Regions from separate parts of the Serratia sp. TSA_130.1 genome, predicted to be linked through region 2. Evidence: predicted binding sites of a transcription regulator. Region 2 holds the regulator's gene; each other region holds the start of a gene.
What was found. Region 2 encodes Fur, which represses iron uptake genes when iron is present. Its sites were predicted from a motif close to ATAATAATGAGAACNACTATCAA; they were not measured.

Region 1 (7,228 bases), on a different contig from region 2:
TCGATGTTGTCGAACATCATGGTGCGCGTCTCGCCCAGCGCCGGATCGAGCGTATCCTGCGACACCGCCAGGAACTGTTCGCGCTCGCGCTGCACTTCCTTCAACACGTTGTCGTCCAGCATCACGTCCCAGTTTTGGGTCTCCGGCGGATAGGTATCCAGCAGGCCGAGGAACGCCACCTGCTCGCCGCTCGCCTGCAGCCGGGCGGCGATGCCCTGGGCCAGCGTGCCGCCCAGCGAGTAGCCGATGAAGTGGTACGGCCCGTGCGGCTGCACCTGCAGCACCGTCTGCAGGTGCGCCTCCACCACCTGGTCCATGTCTTCGCTCAGCGCCAGCGGGCCGTCCGGCCGCGGCGACTGAATGCCGACCAGCGACCAGTGCTGATCGAGATAGCGCGGCAATACGCTGAACTGCCAGGAGAAACCGGACGCCGGATGCAGACAGAACAGCGTCGGCCCCTCGGTGACGCGCAGCGGCAATACGCTGTCGAAGCCACTGCGATCGGCCTCTTCCTGCGTGCGATCTTCCGCCAGCAAGGCGGCCAGTTGCTCGACGCGCGACGCCACCATCACCTGGCCGACGGACACCGCCTTGCCCAGATCGCGGCGCAGCTCGGCCGCCAGACGCATCGCCAGCAGCGAATGGCCGCCCAGCGCGAAGAAATCGTCGTCGGCGAACACCTGCTCGCGCTGCAGCAGGCGGGCGAATACCGCGGCGATCTCGCTTTCCAACCCGGCCTGCGGCGGACGCCCTGCCTTGCGCTCACCGCCCTGCGGCTGCGGCAGAGCCTTGCGATCCAGCTTGCCGTTGGCGCTCAGCGGCAAATCGCGCATTTCCACCAACGCCACCGGCACCATGTGCGGCGGCAGACGGTCGGCCAGCGCCGCGCGCAGGGCTTCCGCATCCCAGCTCGCGCCAGGCTGCATCACCAGATAGCCCACCAGCTGGCGCGCATCGCCGCCGGCGTCCACCGGCGTGCCCTGCAGCACCCGCGCGTGCGTCACCGCCTGGCGCACGCCCGGCAGCGACAGCAGGGCGTGGTCGATTTCACTCAGCTCGATACGCTGCCCGCGGATCTTCAGCTGATCGTCGCTGCGGCCCAAATATTCCACCGCGCCGTCCGGCAGCCAGCGCGCCACGTCGCCAGTGCGGTACATGCGCCCGCCCTCACCGAACGGATCGGCGACAAAGCGGCTGGCGGTCAGATCCGGCCGGCCAAGGTAGCCGTGCGCCAGCTGGACGCCGGTCAGATACAGATCGCCCGCTACGCCCGGCGGCACCGGCCGCAGACGCGCGTCCAGAATGCGCAGCCCGGTGTTCCACACCGGCAGGCCAATCGGCACGTTGGCGCCGGTCACCTTCGCCAATGCCTCGCCGTAGGCCGGATGCCAGGTCACGTCCACCGCCGCTTCGGTCGGGCCGTAGAGGTTGTGCAGCGGCACCGCCGTGCGGCTTTGCCACAGGCGGCACAGCTCCGCCGGCAGCGCTTCGCCGCTGCAGAACACCTGGCGCAGCGCGGCGCAGCTCGCCACCGCCGCGTCGTCGTCCAGGGCGGCAACGAAAGCCGCCAGCATCGACGGTACGAAGTGCATCGTGGTAATGCGGTGTTGAGCGATCAGCTGTTGCAGCTGCTGCGGATCGCGGTGCGCCTCCGGCGGCGCCATCACCAGCCGGGCGCCGACCATCAATGGCCAGAAGAATTCCCACACCGAGACATCGAAACTGCACGGCGTTTTCTGCAGCACCGCGTCGTCCGCCCCCAGCGGATACTGATGTTGCATCCACAGCAGGCGGTTGACGATCGCCTGATGGCCGACCAGCACGCCTTTCGGGCGCCCGGTGGAGCCGGAGGTAAAGATGATATAGGCCGCATGGTCCGACGTCGGGCCCGCGATCGCCACCCCGGCGGCGTGATCGGCCGCCAGCGGCGCGTCATACAGCAACATGTCGCCCTTGTCGGCGAAACGCGCCTGCTGCGCCGGGTGAGTGATGATCAAGCGGGGCGCGGCGTCTTCCAGCATCATCGCCAGCCGCTCGTCCGGATAACCGGTGTCCAGCGGCAGGTAGGCGGCGCCCGCTTCGACGATCGCCATCAACGCCAGCGACAGGAACACCGACCGCGGCAGCGCCACCGCCACGATGTCGCCCGGCCGCACGCCCTGCGCCACCAGTTGGCGCGCCAGCGCCGTGACCTGCTCGCGCGTTTCGCGGTAGGTGAAGCTGAAATGCGCATCCGCCAACGCCGGCGCGTCCGGCGTGGCTTGCGCCTGCTGCGCCAGCAATTGGCTCAGCGTGGTCGCCGGCACCGGATGCGCCGTGTCGTTGATCCGCGCCAGCAGCGCGCGATCGTCGGCGGTCAGCATATCGGCCTCGCCGATCGGCAACGTTGCCTGCGCGGCGAACTGCGCCAGCAGCAGCGGCAACCGTTGCAGGTGCGCCTGCAGCTCCTGGCGGCTGTAACGTTCGGCATTGGCCAGCAGCTCCACCTTCAATTGGTGGTGTTCATCGATAAACAGCGCAATCTCCAGATCGCGCACCGGCCCGGAGGCCAGATCGTGGGTAATGCCCTCGATGCCGGCGAAATCCAGCTGGTAATCGAACATTTTGAAGTTGAAGACCGTGCCGTACAGCGGTTCGCCGTCGCCGATGCGCCCCAGATCGCGCTGCACCTGTTCGGCGTCGTAGCGCTGATGGCGGCGCACCGTTTTCAGCTCGCGGCTGATGCGTGCGGCGGCCTCATACAGCGTGGCCTGCGGCTCGAGATGCATCTCCATCGGCAGCACATTGATCACCGGGCCGGCGGCGCACAGGGCGGCCGAGCCGGTACGGCGCATGAAGATAAAACCGGCGCTGAAGCTCGGTTGGCCGCTCAGGCGCGATACCCACAGCGCCACCAACGCCACCGCCATATCGGCGGCGTTCAGCTTCTGCTGCGCGCCACGCTGCACCAGTTCGGCGAAGGCCTGCGGATCGCAGCGCTGTTCCAGCCGGTGGATGCGCGGCGTGGGCGTTTGCCCGGCCAGCGGCTGCGGGCAGATCGTGGCCGGCGGCGGCAGCTGCCGCGCTTTTTCGCGCCAGAAATCGGCGTCGCGTTGCCAGGCCGGCGCCTGCCGGTAAGCCTGGTATTCCGCCACCACGTCGCTGAACGCCGTGAAAGGCGTCGGCTCCAGCGCGTCGCCGCGGCAAAGATGGGTATAAATCGCCGCCACGCGGCGAGCGATGGCGGTGAAGCTGAAACCGTCCACCAGCAGATGGTGATAACGCTGATACCAGAACCAGCGATCGTCCGCCAGGCGCATCACCACATGGCGATACAGCGGTGCGCCGTTGCCGGCGCGCAGATCGCTCGCCAGATCGATATCCATCAGCGCGCGAGCGGCGGCTTCGGGATCCGACGACGTCGTCAGATCGACAAGTTCCGGCGCATGCACCGCCAGCGAGTCATCCAGCCATTGCACCGGCACGCCGTCGCGTTCCGCAAAACGCAGCCGCAGCATGTCCACCTCGCCGAGACCCCGGGTGATGGCCTGCAGCAGGGGCTCCACGGCGACGGGGCCGTTGAGTTCGATGGCATGCGCCACCGCGTAAGCATTGCGATGCGGAGAGATTTGATCGGCGACCCAAATGCCGGGTTGCGCCGCGACCAGCGGCCATTCGCCCGCAAGCGCCGGGCCGCTGAGAGAGTTAGGGGTGTGTGACACTGCTTATTGCTCCCGTGATTACCAGGCGCCGGTCACGCCTTGCGTGCTGCGACCGGCAGAATATCTTGCCAATGCTGTTCCAGCCACTCGGCGCACTCGGTGCGCGCCGCCGGGCCAAATACGATCGTCCAATCGGGTGGAATGGCGCGGAAATCCGGCCACAAACTGTATTGTTGTTGTACGTTGCGCAGCACCAGGCTGCGCTGCTGTTGATCATCGAACGGATTCAGGCTTTCCATCCTGCGTTCCTTGTGCCGCCGTCGTTACCGATGCCGGATAAGCGGTGGCGAAAGCGGAAGCCCACACCGCCTGCAGCCCGTCGGTCAGGCCGCTGCGCCAGCACAGCGCGTCGTGCCCGCCTTCCACCACCCGGTAGTACACCCGATGGCCGGCTTCGCTCAGGCGCGCCGCCATTTGCCCGCTGACCTGATGCACCAGCTTTTCCTGCGTACCGGCTTCCATAAATACCTTCAGCGCGCCGTGGTTGCCCAGGCCGTGGCGTTCGACCTGTTGCATCAGCCAGCAGGCGTCGTCGGGAATGCTCGGCAGCTGCAGCATGTCGCGCCGCGGCCACCAATAGGAGCCGGACTGGGTGATCACCGCGCCGAAGCGCTGTGGCCAGCGCAGCCCGGCGTACAGAGAGGCCAGGCCGCCAAAGCTTTGCCCCGCCACCACCGTCTCGGCCGGATTGTCGCTGTGCGGCGCCCATTCGGCCAGTTGCGGCATCAGTTCTTCCTGCACCGCCAGCCAGAAATCGTCCTTGCAGGTCAGCTCACGCGCCCGGTGCGGCAGATCGATAATATCGATCAGCACATACACCGCTTCCGGCAACGCCCCCTCGCGGGTCAGTTGCATCAACGGCGCCCAGACCGGCATTTGCTTCGCCCAGAACTGGCCGTCGAGCAGGATCGCGAGCGGGCGTTCGGCCGGCTTGCTGTCGCCGGTGGTGTAGATCCAGACATCGCGGCTGTTGCCCAGACGCTCGCTCTGCCAGGTATGGCGCTGCAAACGCGCCGGCAGCGGCGGCGTGCAGCGCCCGCTGGCGATCTCATACTCATCGAACGAGCGCCACACCGGCTGCGGCGGCGCATCCGGCATGTGCAGACCGGAAACGCTGTGGCCGCTGGCGCTTTGCCAGGAGCGATAGGGGTTGAGCAGATCGGGAGTGGCGCAGGCGAACACCTGGTGCCACCAGTGACGCAGGTTGTGCATGTTGGCGTGCGCGTCGTCGTCGCTGAACGCCGGCGGCCGCTCGTCAAAACAAGGAATAAAGCAGTAGCTGCCGCGCCAGGCGCCGTTCAGCTCGGTCTGCCAGTACCATACGTCGGTACCGGCCAAACGCAGCAGGCTTTGCGGCGGATTCGGCTGATGGTGGTCGGTCAGGCAGTTGATGTTGATCCACACCCGGCGGTAGGCGGAAGTCAATTCGCATCCCTGCGGATCGCGCCAGAAAAAGGTGGTTCGCCACCGGCCGTTACCCGCCGGTTCTACCCATGGCGTACCGCGTCGTGCCACCGTCAACCACCACCCTGGACTGCCCGCATTGCTGCTGGCCAATAATCTGCTGCTTTCTGACTCTAGTTCTGTATTCACAACGCCTACCCATTTTGTAGTTGGCGGCACCGGGAACGTCGACTTTTCCCTATCGCCGGCCACCGCCCGAACACACTGTAGGCCAAATACTATTGATAATAATTTGCATTTGCAATAGTGTGTAAGGCTTGGAGATCGTGCTGGTATTGCGCGCAACGGACAGGGATCGGGGATACATCAATGGCATCCCTTGCCGCAGCCGATTTTCTATTCCGACTACACAAAAACTACAACCGCCTTTCCCCCATTCGGCGAGGGAGGGCAGCAAGGTAGGACACTCAAATGAAAAGCAAGCTATCACGTTATTCTTTGGCCACTCTTATCGGCTTGGGATTGGGCGCGTCCGCGTTCGCCAACGCCGCGCAGCAGACCGACACCCCCACCACGGAAGAAAACAGCGGCACAGCGGATAAAAAGCCGCGCGGCGAAGACACCATCGTCGTGACCGCCGCCCGGCAGAACCTGCAGGCGCCGGGGGTATCCACCATCACCGCCGACGAGATCAAGAAACGCCCGCCGGCGCGCGACATCAGCGAACTGATCCGCACCATGCCCGGGGTTAACCTGACCGGCAACTCCACCAGCGGCCAGCGCGGCAACAACCGCCAGATCGATATCCGCGGCATGGGCCCGGAAAATACCCTGATTCTGATCGACGGCAAACCGGCCTCCAGCCGCAACTCGGTGCGTCAGGGCTGGCGCGGCGAACGTGACTCACGCGGCGATACCGCCTGGGTGCCGCCGGAAATGATCGAACGCATCGAAGTGCTGCGCGGCCCGGCTGCGGCGCGCTATGGCAACGGCGCCGCGGGCGGCGTGGTCAACATCATCACCAAGAAGGCCGGCGATGCGCTGCACGGCTCGCTGAACGGCTACTTCAACGTGCCGCAGCACAAGCAGGAAGGCGCCACCAAGCGTACCGATTTCAGCCTGTCCGGCCCGCTGAGCGATTCCCTGAGCTTCCGCCTGTTCGGCGGCTACAGCAAAACGCAGGCCGACGCCTGGGACATTAACGAATCGCACAAATCCGAACGCGTCGGCGCCTACGCCAACAGCGTGCCCGCCGGGCGCGAAGGGGTGGTCGATAAAAACATCGACGCCTTGCTGCACTGGGATTTCGCCCATCTGCAGTCGCTGGAGTTCGAATACGCCTATGGCCGCCAGGGCAACCTGTACGCCGGCGATACTCAGAACACCAACACCAACGCCCTGGTGCAGAGCAACTACGGCAAAGAGACCAACCGCATCTACCGTGAAACCTTCGGCCTGACCCACCGCGGCGCCTGGGACAACGGCGTGAGCACCAACAACTACGTGCAGTTCGAACGCACCCGCAACACCCGTATAAACGAAGGGTTGGCCGGCGGCACCGAAGGCATCTTCGATACCAAGAACACCGGTTTCGGCACCACCAAGCTGGACGACTTCCTGGCACACAGCGAAGTCAGCGTGCCGTTCGAGCTGGGCGTTTCACAGACCGCTACGCTGGGTACCGAATGGAGCCAGCAACGCATGAAGGACGGCACCTCCACCAGCCAAACGCTGATGGGCGGCACCATTCCCGGCATGACGACCGGTACGCGCAGCCCTTACGCTTCCGCGCATATTTTCTCGCTGTTCGCCGAAGACAACATTGAACTGACCGACACCACCATGCTGACGCCGGGTCTGCGCTACGATCTGCATTCGGAATCCGGCAACAACTGGAGCCCGGCGCTGAACCTGTCGCAGGAACTGGGCGACTACTTCACGCTGAAGATGGGCATCGCGCGTTCCTATAAAGCCCCGACCCTGTTCCAGACCAACGGCAACTATCTGCTGTACAGCAAAGGCCAGGGATGCGCCGGTAGCGATACCAGAAACGGCTGCTACCTGCTCGGCAACGACGATCTGAAGGCGGAAACCAGCGTCAACAAAGAGATCGGGCTGGAGTT
Region 2 (7,228 bases):
TCAGGTTGGTGTCAGCCGGGCCGCCGTTCGGCGGATTGTATTTGATGCCGCCGTCTTCCGGCGGGTTGTGGGACGGCGTAATGACGATGCCGTCGGCCTGCGCGCCGCCGCGGCGGTTGTGGCACAAAATGGCGTGCGATACCGCCGGCGTTGGCGTGAAGCCGTTGTTTTCCTGCACGATCACATCGACGCCGTTGGCGGTCAGCACTTCCAGCACGGAAATGAAGGCCGGCTCGGACAGTGCATGGGTGTCTTTGCCCACGTAGCACGGGCCGGTAGTGCCTTGCTGATGACGAACTTCGGCGATCGCCTGAGCGATGGCGAGAATGTGCGCTTCGTTGAAGCTGTGGCGCTGCGCGCTGCCGCGGTGGCCGGAGGTGCCAAACTTCACCGCATGTGCGGCATTGCCGGCTTCCGGTTGCAGCACATAGTACTGCGACGTCAGCTGGGCTACGTTGATCAGATCGCTTTGACGGGCGGGCTGCCCGGCACGTGGATTATTCGCCATCGACATATCTCCCTCATCCCTGTCGGTGACCGGGCAAATACGTCGCGCACGGCCATCATGACGGGCTGTTCGCTAAATTAGACGGTACCGCAAACTTTCTCGATCAGTTCCGCCGGGAACTGCATGGCCTGCATGATGTGTTCGATCATGCTGCGTTTGCGGCCGGTATTGGTATTGGTGATCACCCAGTAAGGGGTGCCCGGCACATGCTTCGGCTTGGTATGCGTGCCGTTGGCCAGCAGGGTCTGCTGATCGCCGGCGAAATAGGTGCGGGTACGGCCGGTCAACGCCTCGGTGGCGGCGGCAAAACCGGCGGCATCGAGGGTGTACAGCGTGGACAGCACCAGCATGAAACGGTTGACCGCTTTGTTCTGCTCGGCGTATTCATCCGACAGCAGCAGTTCACGCACGGCGCGTACGCGATCGCGCGGGCGCTGAACCGGCGCCGCTTTTTCCGCTTCGACGGACGGCGACGCACTGGCGGCAGGCAACGCGCGCACCGGCTGACCGGCGGTGAATTTCAACATGCGGCGTAAAATATCGGACGCGCTTTCACCGATGTGTTGCGTGTGGCTGGCAATATAACGGTAAAGCTCTTCGTCGACTTCAATAGTTTTCATCTTTATCCAATACTGTTTTTTCTACTTAGAACCTGAAGCCAGATCCTGCATTCAAGCCATGGGATTATAAGGTTAAAAGCGCTGGGGCGAACACAACAATGTGCCTCCGGACGGCAAATGCAGACTAATACCTATAGCCGGCACTGCCAAGCCCGCGCCGCGAAAATTCCGCATGATTCATCGTGCGATTCAATCATGATACCCTAATCTGAATCTCTCTCAGTATGAACTTCGCCATGAAATTACATTATCAACTGCTGGCCGCCGAGTCAGACGCGCTGCCGGTGCTGCTGATCCACGGGCTGTTCGGCAATCTGGACAACCTGGGCGTGCTGGCGCGCGATCTGCATCAGCGTCACAGCGTAATTAAGGTCGATCTGCGCAACCACGGCCTCTCCCCGCGCGCCGACGAGATGAACTACCCCGCGATGGCGCAGGATCTGCTGGAGCTGCTCGACGAACTGCGGCTTGAGAAAGCGATCGTCATCGGCCATTCGATGGGCGGCAAAGCGGCGATGGCGCTGACCGCCATCGCGCCCGAGCGCGTCGCCAAGCTGATCGTCATCGACGTCGCGCCGGTGAATTACCAGACCCGACGTCACGACGAGATTTTCGCCGCCCTGAAGGCCGTCAGCGCCGCCGGCATCACCCAGCGCCAGGCCGCCGCCCAGCTGATGCGCGATTACCTGCAGGAAGAAGGCGTGATCCAGTTCCTGCTGAAGTCCTTCCATAACGGCGAATGGCGCTTCAACCTGCCGGTGCTGATTGAGCGCTATGATGACATCACCGGCTGGCAGGACGTGCCGGCCTGGCCGCACCCGACCCTGTTCATTCGCGGCGGCCTGTCGCCGTACGTGCAGGACAGCTACCGTGCGGACATCGCCCGCCAGTTCCCGCAGGCCCGCGCGCACGTTGTTGCCGGCACCGGCCATTGGGTGCATGCCGAAAAACCGGAGGCGGTGCTGCGTGCCATCCACCGTTTCCTCGACGAAGCCTGAAAAATACGCTCACCTGGCGAAAAAACGCGCTAAAGATAACGGCTTAGCGCGTTTAGCCCGCAGTTAGGCATTGTCGCCGCTCCATCTGCTGGGGTAATATGGCGCGCTATAATTTTGCCGCCGCGCCAGCGCGTTCGCGAACGCCGGGTCGGGGGTGAATTTGGGTTAGGGTTTATTGGCCCGAAGTGTGTTAACCGATGCCTCCGGAAGCGTGCGAGCGCTTTTTGATGCAAACTCCCTTGCAGTACCGCTACCTATGGCAAAAGAACAAACGGATCGCACGACGCTGGATCTGTTCGCAGATGAACGCCGTCCGGGGCGCCCGAAAACCAACCCGCTTTCCCGCGATGAACAGCTTAGAATCAATAAGCGCAATCAGTTACGGCGCGATAAAGTGCGTGGATTGCGGCGCGTAGAGCTGAAAATCAACGCGGATGCGGTGGACGCCCTGAACAAACTGGCGGAACAGCGCAACATCAGCCGCAGCGAACTCATCGAGCAGATGCTGTTGGCGCAACTGGCGGAAGAACAGCCGGAACATTGATCTCTTCGGCCGCACGCGCGGCGCGGCGTTAAGGACAACGCCGGATCGACACGCTTTTCTTCATCTCCGGCATCGCATAAATGCGATAAAACCCCGGCGCCACTTTCTGGCATGATACGCATTTACCGGTAAGAGACTGCGCCTGTCGGCGCCCGCCCCCCGCGGCGAACGGCTCTTGCCATGGCATCATTTTAATCGGCGTCAGCGGCGGCAGTGCTGGCATCGAGTAATGCAATTACTTGAATTTAAAGGTTATACGCGATATGGCTACTGTAGGCATTTTCTTTGGCAGCGACACTGGCAATACCGAAAACATTGCCAAAATGATCCAGAAAATTCTCCAGAAACAGTTTGGCGACGACGTCTCTGAAGTGCATGACATCGCTAAAAGCAGCAAAGAAGACCTGGAAGGGTTCGATATCCTGCTGCTGGGCATCCCGACCTGGTACTACGGTGAAGCGCAGTGTGACTGGGACGATTTCTTCCCGACGCTGGAAGACGTCGATTTCAACGGCAAACTGGTGGCGCTGTTCGGCTGCGGCGACCAGGAAGACTACGCGGAATATTTCTGTGACGCGATGGGTACCATCCGCGACATCATCGAACCGCGCGGCGCGGCCATCGTGGGCCACTGGCCGACCAAAGGCTACCACTTCGAAGCCTCCAAAGGCCTGGCGGACGACAACCACTTCATCGGTCTGGCGATCGACGAAGACCGTCAGCCGGAGCTGACCAACGAGCGTGTCGACGCCTGGGTCAAACAGATCGTCGAAGAGCTGAGCCTGGCCGATATCGTCGGCTAAACGCCGGGACTGGCGAAAGGTTGAACAAAGGCCCTGTAAAGTGCATAGTGTGCCGACAGGGCCGTCATCGGCAACAGGGATTGCTGCGATAGAAGCTACAGATTTGTAACTTCCCACCCCGTCACGGTAGACTGAGATATCGGTTTATCCCATCCATCAAGGCGTTGCATGCAAAACATGCAATAGTGCAATTATATCTTTGTTAACAACCGGCGGTTTCCATTTAGTACAACCGGTTCTATAATGAGACGCATTAACTCTTTGTGCCGACCGATGCCACAGGCGAGTACGCCTCAACTTGATTAGCATAGTAACAGGACTGAATTCGCATGACCGACAACAACATCGCATTGAAGAAGGCCGGCTTAAAAGTCACGCTTCCGCGACTCAAAATCCTGGAAGTACTGCAAAATCCGGAATGCCATCACGTCAGTGCGGAAGATTTGTACAAAAAACTGATTGATATGGGCGAAGAGATCGGGCTGGCGACGGTTTATCGCGTACTGAACCAGTTTGACGATGCGGGCATTGTGACACGTCACAATTTCGAAGGCGGCAAGTCCGTGTTCGAGCTGACCCAACAGCATCACCACGATCACCTGATTTGCCTGGATTGCGGCAAAGTGATCGAATTCAGCGACGAATCCATCGAAGTGCGCCAGCGTGACATCGCCAAGCAGCACGGCATCAAGCTCACCAACCACAGTCTGTACCTGTACGGCCACTGTGAAACCGGTGACTGTCGCGAAGACGAAACGCTGCACGACAAGAAATAAGCCCTGACCGGCTATGAAAAACCGCCTCATTTTGAGGCGGTTTTTTTATGCCCGCCGTACAGCGGGAAAAAAATCCCCGGACCAGCCGGGGAAAATCATGTCATGAAATACCACAATTGCAGCGGCACAGCGACTCCACGTACTACTCTCACTACAACGTCCGCCTTGCGCCGACACGCGCGGGCGAACGCATTCCCCCTTCGTTATGATGCGGCCCGCCGCCAAAACTGCGGGCCGCACCGCCCTTCTTAGACCTTCTCGGCGCGGCTGTAGCGTTTGCCGTCCGGGCTGACCGAGCGCACCTGTACTTCGCCGGAGACCGTAGGTTTAGCCTTGGCATCATAGCGCTGCCACTGCTTACCGCCGTCGGTGGAGTACTCGATGCCCAACCCCGGCAGCGCGATATTCGCCTCCAGCTTGCCGCCCGCCACGCGAGCGCCCGGCACCGGCAGACGATAAGCCACGCCGCCTTTGTCCAGCTTGGCCAGTTCACGCTGGCCCAGAATATTGGCGAAGCGTAGCCAATCTTTCTCCAGCGTCTTGGTATCGACAAAGTGGGTTTCCCCGCCTTTGTATTCGCGGCCGGCGCGATAGTCCTGCTCCCAACCGGCGCGATGCCAGGCGCGCTCCGCCACCGACAGCGCGCGTGGGAAGATCATGTATTCCATCTGCGGATCGGTGCGCTGGGTTTCGCTCCACAGCTGAGCGGAAAGTCCATATGCCCCCGGCCACGGCTTGTCGCTCTTGGCGTTGAAGTGGTTGCCGTCTCGGTCAACCGAGGTTTCCGCGTTCTGTGGCATGTTGTCCGGCGCGAAGCTGAACACCTTGCGCTCGTCGCTGAAGCGGGTGCCCCAGTAGTAACCGCGCTCGTCCGGGTTCACCTCGTAAGGGAAGTCCATATAGACGTAGTCCGGGTTGGAGACCACCACTTCATACCCTTTGTTGGCCCAGTCGTTGACGCTGTCGAAACCGCCCCAGTACAGGGTGTCCCAGAAGTTGACCCCCACGCGCGAGGTGGCGAACGCCTTCGAACTCTCGGCGTCTTTCAGGCCGTCTTGCCAGGCCTGCATTCTGTCGATGCCGTGCGCCTTCACCAGCTTGCTGACCTCTTGGCCGAAGTAGCTCGGCAGGTGCTCCATGTCGGCCACTTTGCCCTCTTTGATCATCACCTGGCACACCTGAGACTTGGCCCACGGCTTGTCTTCATTGCTCTGGTCAATGATGCCTTTACCCGGTTCCGGTTTCGCCTTGTCGGTGTAGCCGGCGCCCAGGCGGATGTTTTTCGCTTCGTCGCCGCCAAAGTGCCAGGTCTTAATCGGCTGGCCGGCTTCTTTATGCATCTGGGCAATCTCGCCAATCACCTTGTCGACAAAGCGCTGGGAGGAATCCAGGCACGGGTTCAGGTAACTCTGACGGTTAAAGAACTGCACCGAGGTGGTATTGGAGGTATCGGTCGGATCCACCAGGCGGAACTCGTTGGCCTCCTGCTCTTTGCCGGCGGCATGCAGTTTCTTGTAGCGCGCTTCCATCGAGACCACCGCCGCGCGGGCGTGCGCCGGCATGTCGATCTCCGGGATCACCTCAATCTGGCGCGCCTGGGCGTATTTGATGATGTCGATGTAGTCCTGACGAGTGAAGAAACCGCCGTAGACATCCGGCCCCTGGCCGTACTGCGGCAGCAGGCAGGTGGTTTCGCTCAGATCGTGGCAGCGCTGGCCGCCGACTTCCGTCAACTCAGGCAAGCCGGGAATTTCGATACGCCAACCTTCGTCATCGCTCAGGTGGAAGTGGAATTTGTTGAGCTTGTAAGCCGCCATCTGATCCAGCAGGCGCAGCACCGCATCCTTCTTATGGAAGTTGCGCGCCACGTCGAGGAAAATGCCGCGATACTGGAAGCGCGGCGCATCGCTGGCGTCGAGCGTGGCGATCTTGCCGCTGCCGTCGGTCGGCACTAACGACAGGATAGACTGCAACCCGTAGAACACCCCGGCCTGATCGAAGCCGATCACCCGCGCCTCTTTCTTGCCGATCTTCAGCTCATAAGCGCCCGGCACCGCCATCGCGCCTTTAAACTTGCCCGGCTGGATGTCGGTCTTGATCGGGTAACCGTTGGCCTGAACCGGCACGCCCAGCAGCGCGAAACGCTGGTTGACGACATCCGCCGCCGGCTTGACCAACGTGCTCAGATCCGGCGATACCCCTTTGCGCAGATCGGCGTCCTGCGCGTGCACTTTCACCTGCATCGGCGTCGGCACGATCTGGCCGCGCAGCGCGCCGGCGGGCAGCGTCTGCAGATCGGCGTTGCTGACAAAACGCGAAGCCGGCGTCATCAGAATATTTTTGTCGTCCTTGGTGCGCTTCCACTGATCGCCGGTAAACGGCGCCACAAACTGATCCAGATTTTCGGTGTCGGTATTCGCCAGCATTTTCGGCTTGGCGTCGCCGGACGTGGCATACCAGCGGGGCAGGAAGTCGTTTCTGAACAGCTGCCAGTATTCGGCGACCACCGGGATTTCCACCGCCTTACCGGCCGGGAAACCGCTGAATTTGGCGGTCGGCTCCAGCTTGTACAGATCGCCGGTGAGGTGAGCGATCTTGAACTGATCGTTGTCTACCCGCAGAGTCTGGCGCGGGCTGTGGAAATAAATGATCCAGTCTTTGCCGTCGATCGCCTGCCCGTCGTTGCTCAGGGTGAACAACACCCGGTTGCATGAGGCCCAGTCTGCGCCCAGCGCCGCGCAATCCACGCCGTTTTCCCCGGCGCGGTTATCCAGCATTTTCACGTTCAGCTTCAGTTGGCTCAGCTGATCCACCAGCTGTTGATCGGCCATGGCGCTCCCCATGCCGCCCAGGAATCCCATCGTTGCCGTCAAGGCGGCCAGTGCGCTCAGTTTGAATGCGTTCATCTTCTCGTCCTTCTTAATTATTGTTATCGCGAATTTCTTGCCACAGCTTGCCGCACTTGGCGTCGTAAGCCTG
Region 3 (7,228 bases), on a different contig from region 2:
GAAATCCGGTCTCAGCGATGCCCTGGAGCGCTTCGAAGAGGACGAGATGATCGGCGTTATCCGCTTTGAAAAACAGGACTGCGTGCGCTCCGCTTTGTGCCAGCGCACGCTAAACGCTTACAGTTAACCTATCCGCTAATGGAAAGGCCGCTTCGGCGGCCTTTTTTATCGCCCCCCATTTCCCCTCTCGTTTAACCTTTGTGTAAATTATTGTGGTTTTCTGTATAGATTTTCGTTGAGTTAGCGTTAATGATTAATGGGTTCCAGATTGGCGCGCAGTTTGCCTGCGCCGCCAAAAGGACATTTTCTGGGGTGTGCGCCGCGCGGCGCATTGAGTGTGGGTTCCTTGCTGCGATTCAAACATGAAATATATCATTCTGATTTTGCTTATTTTATGCGTCGTCTATGTGCATTACCGCGGACGGGTGCGCTACAACGTTTGGCGGCAGCTGTCTGACCATTCCACCTTTACCGCACCGCTGAACGTCTTCATGTATCTGTTTTCTCGTGTGCCGACTACGCCGTACCTGAAGCCGGAGCAGTTCCCTGAGCTGGCGGTACTGCGGGAGAACTGGGAAACCATCCGCGACGAAGGACAGAAGCTGATGGAGATCCAGCAGATCAAAGCGTCCGATCAATTCAACGATGCCGGTTTCAACTCGTTCTTCAAGACCGGTTGGAAGCGCTTTTATCTGAAATGGTATGAAGACAGCCATCCTTCCGCCATGACCCTGTGTCCGCAGACCACGGAACTGCTGCGCAGCCTGCCTTCGGTCAAGGCGGCGATGTTCGCCGAACTGCCGGACGGCAGCCGTTTGCCGCGCCACCGCGATCCTTACGCCGGTTCGCTGCGTTATCACCTGGGGTTGATTACCCCCAACGATGACCGCTGCTTCATTGAGGTGGACGGTGAGCGCTACAGCTGGCGCGACGGTGAAGGGGTGATGTTCGATGAAACCTATCTGCACTACGCGGAAAACCAGAGCGGGCAGAATCGTCTGATCCTGTTCTGCGACATCGAACGGCCGATGCGCTACCGCTGGGCGCAGGCGGTGAATCACTGGCTGGGGCGCAACCTGATGAGCGCCGCCACGGCGCCGAATGAAGAGGGCGATCGCACCGGCGGCGTCAACAAGATGTTCAAATATATCTATGCGATACGCCGGGTGGGAAAACGCCTGAAGGCCTGGAACCGCACCGGTTATTACATCATCAAGTGGATTTTGTTCGGGGGGATCGCCGCGGCGATATTCTTCTCGGTATAACGAAGGCAGGGGCGCACAGAGTGCGCCCCTTTTTGATCAGGCGAAGATAGTCATCATGTAGGCGGCGAACAGCGCCAGGTGGGCGGTGCCGTTCAGCACGTTGGTGCGGCCGGTTGAGAACGACAGCTGGCACAGCAGCAACACCGTCAACATCACCACGATATGCGGCGTTTGCAGGCCGAAGATCAGCGTCTGCCCGGTCAGAGTAGCGATGATGGTCACCGCCGGCACCGTCAGGGAGATGGTCGCCAGCACCGAACCGAAGAACAGGTTCATGGCGCGTTGCACCTGATTGTTCAACACGGCGCGCAGCGCGCCCAGGCCTTCCGGCGACAGGATCAACAGCGCCACCAGGAAACCGGTGAACTGCGCCGGTGCATTCATCTTGGTTAGCAGGCCTTCCAGCGGATTGGCGTTGAACTTGGTGACGGCGATAACCGCGATCAGGTGCACGATGAGCCAGGCGGCGTGCCAGGCGCTGCTGTGGGAAGAGGGTTTGCCGTGGTGCGGGTCGCCATCGTCGTCTTCATGCTCGTACACGAACAGGCTCTGGTGGGTTTTGGTCTGGATCACCAGGAACACGCCATACATGGCGGCGGAGATCAACGCCACCAGCAGCGCTTGCCCGGTGCTGAAGTTGCCGCCTGGCAGCGCGCTCGGGAACACCAGCACGATCACCGCCAGCGGGAAAATCGCCATCAGATACTGTTTGATGCCGCCCAGGTTGACGTACTGGGTGGCGAACTTGCGCCCGCCGAGCAGCAGCGCAAAGCCGACCAGGCCGGCGGAAACGATCATGATGATGGAGTACAGCGTGTCGCGCATCAGCGCCGGCGCGGCGTCGCCGGTGGCCATCAGCGCGGAAATCAGGCTGACTTCGAGGATCACGACGGACAAACTGAGGATCAGCGAGCCGTAGGGTTCGCCCAATCGGTGAGCCAGCACGTCGGCGTGGCGCACCACGCTGAAGGCGCTGCTGAGGATCCCCACCAGCGCGAGAATATTGATGCCGACGATCAGCAGAAAGTTATCGGTGCTGCCCCATAGATTTAACACCACCAGCGCGGCGATAGGGAAGATCAGCGAGTATTCGGTGTGGCGAGATTTGGTGGATCGGCCAGGATCGTGTTGCGACTTCATGAGGGTGGCACTCCTTCTCAAACAGCGTAGCCCGTCAGCGCCGGTCGCCGTGATACGGCAACGTTGCGTTTCCAGTAGGTATTTTATATTAGGATACACCCGCGGCGCCGGTGTGATGTTGTTTTATCTGAGAAAGCAATTGCTTGCTTATGTGATCAGGGTAACAAAAAAACCGCACGGGGTGCGGTTTTATTTACTTACTTTTACGCAATAACGCCAATTTTTAGCGTTAGATTTGAGAAAAGTCGTGTTTACTTGTTTAGCTCGTGGTTAATCAAGGAAAATGAGACCGTCAGTCGTCAATGTTGTCCATGATTTCATGCCGTTTATTGTGGTAACCCTCTTCATTTAGCCCCTCACGCCAGTAAGGCACGGCATAAAGACGATTACGATCGCATTGACGTTCGCGACGCAGGTAGCGGCGCAGCTCTACCACCAGGCGATCTTCACCGGCGAGCCAGAAGTGGCTTTCGCCCTGCGGCAGGGACTGCGCGCGGAACCGAGCGACCAACTCGTCGGTCTTCTCCGTGCCGCCGACGACCCAATTGACCTCAACGTCGGCGGGTTTCTTCAGGTCAATGACGTCAGCGTTGCTGTCGACGCGGACGAAAGCGCGTCCGGCACTGTGTGGCGGCAGGTTTTCCAGCAGTGCGGCCAGCGCAGGCAGTGAGGAAGGATCGCCCGCCAGGCAGTAGAAGTCGGCGGCCGGCAGCATCGGCTTGGGGCCGCCCGGGTTGCTGATGCCGATTTTATCACCGGCTTTCGCCTGGCGTGCAAAGTCCACCGCCGGGCCCTGATGATCATGAATGGCGAACTCGATGTCCACTTCCGCCAGTTCCGGACGCACGGCGCGGATGGAATAGGTGCGCACGATCGGGCGCACGGCGTCCGCAGCCCAACGCGGGCCGTTTTCGGTCAGCGTCGGCAGGTCCGGCTGCGTCTGGCCGGCGAGCGGCAAAAAGACTTTGATGTGTGCAGCGGCGGCATTGGCCGGGTAGTAACGCAGATCGGGAGCGGTAAAGGTAATGCGGCGCAGGTGCGGCGTCATGTCCTGTACGCGGCTGACGGCGATCAGGTAGGGGGCGCGTGAGCGAGGGGCTTCGGTAGTCACGGGATTCTCCTTATAGTTCGTTTGGCGGTGAGTATAACATGTCGTTTGATAATGAGAATTGTTTGCTAATTGAGACGAAACCGCATGTGGGCTAGGCTTAAGGTTCACTCATCCTGAAAGGGGAGGCCATATGCCCTACCACAGCACGAACGACTTGCCGGACAACGTTAAGCATGTGCTGCCGGAACATGCGCAGGCGATCTATAAAGAAGCGTTCAACAGCGCCTGGCAACAATACCGGGATCCCGATGAGCGGCGCGGTGACGACAGCCGGGAAGAGACGGCGCATAAGGTGGCCTGGGCGGCGGTCAAGCAAAGCTATCGCAAGGGCGACGACGAACGCTGGCATAAAAAGTAACGAATTATCACGCAGTAAAATCGCGCAGACATTATGTGGAGCCCGGCAATTAATATTATTGCTGCTCAGTACAAATACTTTTTCACTTTAACGCCGCTTTGTAACTTGATTGCACGTCAGGAAAAGAATAAGGTCATTCTTATAAGGCGCGGTGATTGAATTAATAAAAATCCGCAGCCGAAAATAAAACATCAAAGGTTCAGCAGTGGCGAGGGAAGGCGAGAAATCGTATTCCCGGGAGGTAATATCAGTGTTAACGCGAGATTTTCTGCAAAAAGCGGATTGCAAAACTGCATTCGGCGCTATTGAGGAGTCGTTGTTGCTGACGCCTGAACAGCGTGCAGCCTCGTTGGATTGCACCTTATCGCGCCGACCGGATCACAGCCCCGTATGGATATTCGGTTACGGTTCGCTGATGTGGAATCCAGTTTTCGAATCGGAAGAAGTGCGGCCGGCCACGCTGCAGGGCTGGCACCGGGCGTTCTGCATGCGCTTGACCGCCGGGCGCGGCACGCTGCATCAGCCGGGGCGCATGCTGGCGTTAAAAGCCGGCGGCCACACCACGGGCCTGGCGTTTCGTTTGCCGGAAAGCAAGTTGCGTGAAGAGTTGGAGCTGCTTTGGAAGCGCGAAATGGTGACCGATTGCTACGTGCCCACCTGGTGCGAGCTGCAGTTGGATGGCGGCGAGAAGGTTACTGCGTTGGTGTTCGTGATGAACCCGCAGCATCCGCTGTTTGAAGAAGACACCAGCTACCAGGTGATTGCGCCATTGATCGCCAGCGCCAGCGGCCCGCTGGGCACCAACGCGCAATATCTGTTTGCGCTGGATAACGAGTTGAAGCACCACGGCATGCAGGATGATTGCATCGGCGATCTGGTGCGCTGTGTACAGCAGTGGCTGCAGCAGAACCGCACCGGCGGCATCGGCAGCGAGGCCACCGCCTGAGGCTGCTGCGGGAATACGAACGGTGAGGGGCTCAGCATGCTGAGCCCTTTTTTATATCTAATGCCTATATTTAATAACTTAATTTCCACAGTGATTTAAGGCATGCTTTTATTGTGGTTATCTATCCCGTTATTTTTAAAGTCATTAGCTGTTTTTTGTCAGTTTCCCACCCCACCTGCGAAGCAGAATGATCGACTTAGTATTAAATTGCATAAGTAAAGGTTATTTCTTATTTGTTCAGACTCGTCGGACTCCGTATCAATATGGCTAACGCTACTGGAAGAAACAGGGAGACGGGGATGAACTTTCAACAATTAAAAATTATTCGTGAATCGGCGCGCTGCAACTACAACCTGACTGAGGTCGCCAATACGTTATTTACCTCGCAGTCCGGCGTCAGTCGGCATATTCGCGAGCTGGAAGAAGAGCTGGGCATTGAAATATTCATTCGCCGCGGCAAACGGCTGCTGGGCATGACCGAACCCGGCAAAGAGCTGTTGGTGGTGGCGGAGCGCATTCTCAACGACGCCAACAACATCCGTCGCCTGGCGGACGTTTTCAGCAGCAACGACTCGGGGCAGCTGCATATCGCAACGACGCACACTCAGGCGCGTTACAGTCTGCCGGGGGTGATCAAAGAGTTTCGCGCGCTTTATCCGCGGGTGCGGGTGGTGCTCAATCAGGGCAGCCCTGAGGAGATCGTCTCGATGTTGGCCGCCGGAGAAGCCGATATCGGCATCGCCAGCGAACGGCTGATGAGTGACGAATCGCTGGCGGCGTTCCCTTACTACCGCTGGCATCACACCATCCTGGTGCCGGAAGGGCATGAGTTGACGCGTCAGCCGCAGGTGACGCTGGAGATGCTCAGCACCTTGCCGCTGATCACTTACCGCCAGGGCATTACCGGGCGCGCGAAGCTGGATGCGGCGTTCAAAGCGGCGGGCCTGACCCCGGACATCGCGCTCAGCGCGCAGGACTCCGACGTGATTAAAACCTACGTCGAGCTGGGGTTAGGCGTGGGCGTGCTGGCGGACATGTCGTATGAAAAAGAGCGCGATCGCGGCTTGGTCAGTCTCAACGCCGAGCATTTGTTTGAGCCTAATACGGTATGGCTGGGCCTGAAACGCAGCCAGCTGCAGCGCAACTATGCCTGGCGCTTTATCCAACTGTGCAACCCGACGCTGTCGCTGACCGAAATAAAGGACAAGGTCTTCTCGTCGCAGCTGGACGCGGTGATTGATTACCAGATTTAACAGCGCGTCATTGCCCTGCCGGACCGGATTGCTTGCGGGCTAATGCGGGATCAGTCGTCGGTACGTTCGATCAGATGACGTTTACTTTTTCTGAACGGGCCGATGGCTTCCCATTCCGGGAGTTCTTCGGGGGGGCGAGGGTTGGCCATCTCCCAGCGATGGTACTGACGTAGAATCTCTATGGCGATGCGTTTTTGCTCTTGAATGGAGAGCGTCGGGTCGGTCAGATCCTTATTTTTCATTTTTGCTTCCTTTTTGCGCGTTATTTGTACGCACCTTATCACATTTGGCACCGTATTTTTCCAGCGATTGTATGTACTTTTTCAGTGCGTTGAAGCTGGTTTTACATGTCATGGTACCGGGTATCACTTCAAAGGCGGCCTGACGGGTATACAGCGCCAACACGCGGTGATTAATGGCGTGGCTGATCAGCATGTCCGGCGGAGACGCCGGCGTCAGCCCCTGCTCTTGCAGGTTCAGGCCATACAGATACAGAGCCTGCAAGCAGTTGCGCAGCATATTGCCTTTCAGTGGATGTTGCGTTTCGCGCAAGGAGAAATTCTCCAGCGCGACAAGTTCGATAACGTTCTCGGCCTGGAGATAACGGCACAGACAAAAGCCTGCACGGCTCAGCGGGCTGGTTATTCGCCGGTAGACAAAAGCGAAACTTATGGGCATTTGGGCATGATATTTAAAGAGAGAGCGCCAATTTAACGTATGGCCGTTTTTTCTGCCTTTTTGCCAGCGCCGGTCTTGTACCGTCAGACGAGTCATAAAGAGATCCGACTCAAGCAGCACGCTGTTCATATCTGCCAATGTTTGCTCTATCGCTCTCTCATGCCGGAGTGAGAAGCCATTTTCTGATGGATGGTTTTCCATTTGCCCGTCCTTTGGGTGACCGAGCTCACGTTAATCACCCGATGAAACAGACTCAAACCTCGACTTTCATCGCTGCGAATCGCGCCGCAAAGACAATGGGCAATTGCTGCGAGGTGCCGCGAGAGTGCGATCGGCCGCGCAATCCTTGCTCTAATAATCAAAACCCCATCTATATACATAAAAAGAATATCTATAGTGATTTAAGTACCTTCAGCTGCCGATCGCGCTCGCATACACTCGCGAAATTATTATAAATTCCATCCGCTTGGAGAGTTT

Region 1: the regulator Fur is predicted to act here: its motif matches at 5,381-5,403, upstream of fes (enterochelin esterase).
Region 3: the regulator Fur is predicted to act here: its motif matches at 3,562-3,584, upstream of ACUTQY_RS02200 (siderophore-interacting protein).

Annotation. Positions count from the first base shown of each region.
Region 1 is NZ_JBQZFS010000012.1:19,479-26,706, forward strand. It holds gene ACUTQY_RS24420 (enterobactin synthase subunit F) at 1-3,701, opposite strand, end outside; gene ACUTQY_RS24425 (MbtH family protein) at 3,734-3,940, opposite strand; gene fes (enterochelin esterase) at 3,915-5,294, opposite strand; gene ACUTQY_RS24435 (TonB-dependent siderophore receptor) at 5,577-7,228, shown strand, end outside.
Region 2 is NZ_JBQZFS010000002.1:859,317-866,544, forward strand. It holds gene pgm (phosphoglucomutase (alpha-D-glucose-1,6-bisphosphate-dependent)) at 1-508, opposite strand, end outside; gene seqA (replication initiation negative regulator SeqA) at 586-1,128, opposite strand; gene ybfF (esterase) at 1,353-2,126, shown strand; gene ybfE (LexA regulated protein) at 2,383-2,670, shown strand; gene fldA (flavodoxin FldA) at 2,934-3,473, shown strand; gene fur (ferric iron uptake transcriptional regulator) at 3,803-4,249, shown strand; gene ACUTQY_RS10900 (beta-N-acetylhexosaminidase) at 4,498-7,155, opposite strand; gene chiQ (ChiQ/YbfN family lipoprotein) at 7,169-7,228, opposite strand, start outside.
Region 3 is NZ_JBQZFS010000001.1:466,529-473,756, reverse strand. It holds gene phoH (phosphate starvation-inducible protein PhoH) at 1-127, shown strand, start outside; gene lpxO (lipid A hydroxylase LpxO) at 363-1,265, shown strand; gene chaA (sodium-potassium/proton antiporter ChaA) at 1,302-2,405, opposite strand; gene ACUTQY_RS02200 (siderophore-interacting protein) at 2,698-3,516, opposite strand; gene chaB (putative cation transport regulator ChaB) at 3,647-3,874, shown strand; gene ACUTQY_RS02190 (gamma-glutamylcyclotransferase) at 4,125-4,820, shown strand; gene cbl (HTH-type transcriptional regulator Cbl) at 5,120-6,073, shown strand; gene ACUTQY_RS02180 (hypothetical protein) at 6,124-6,315, opposite strand; gene ACUTQY_RS02175 (hypothetical protein) at 6,305-6,952, opposite strand.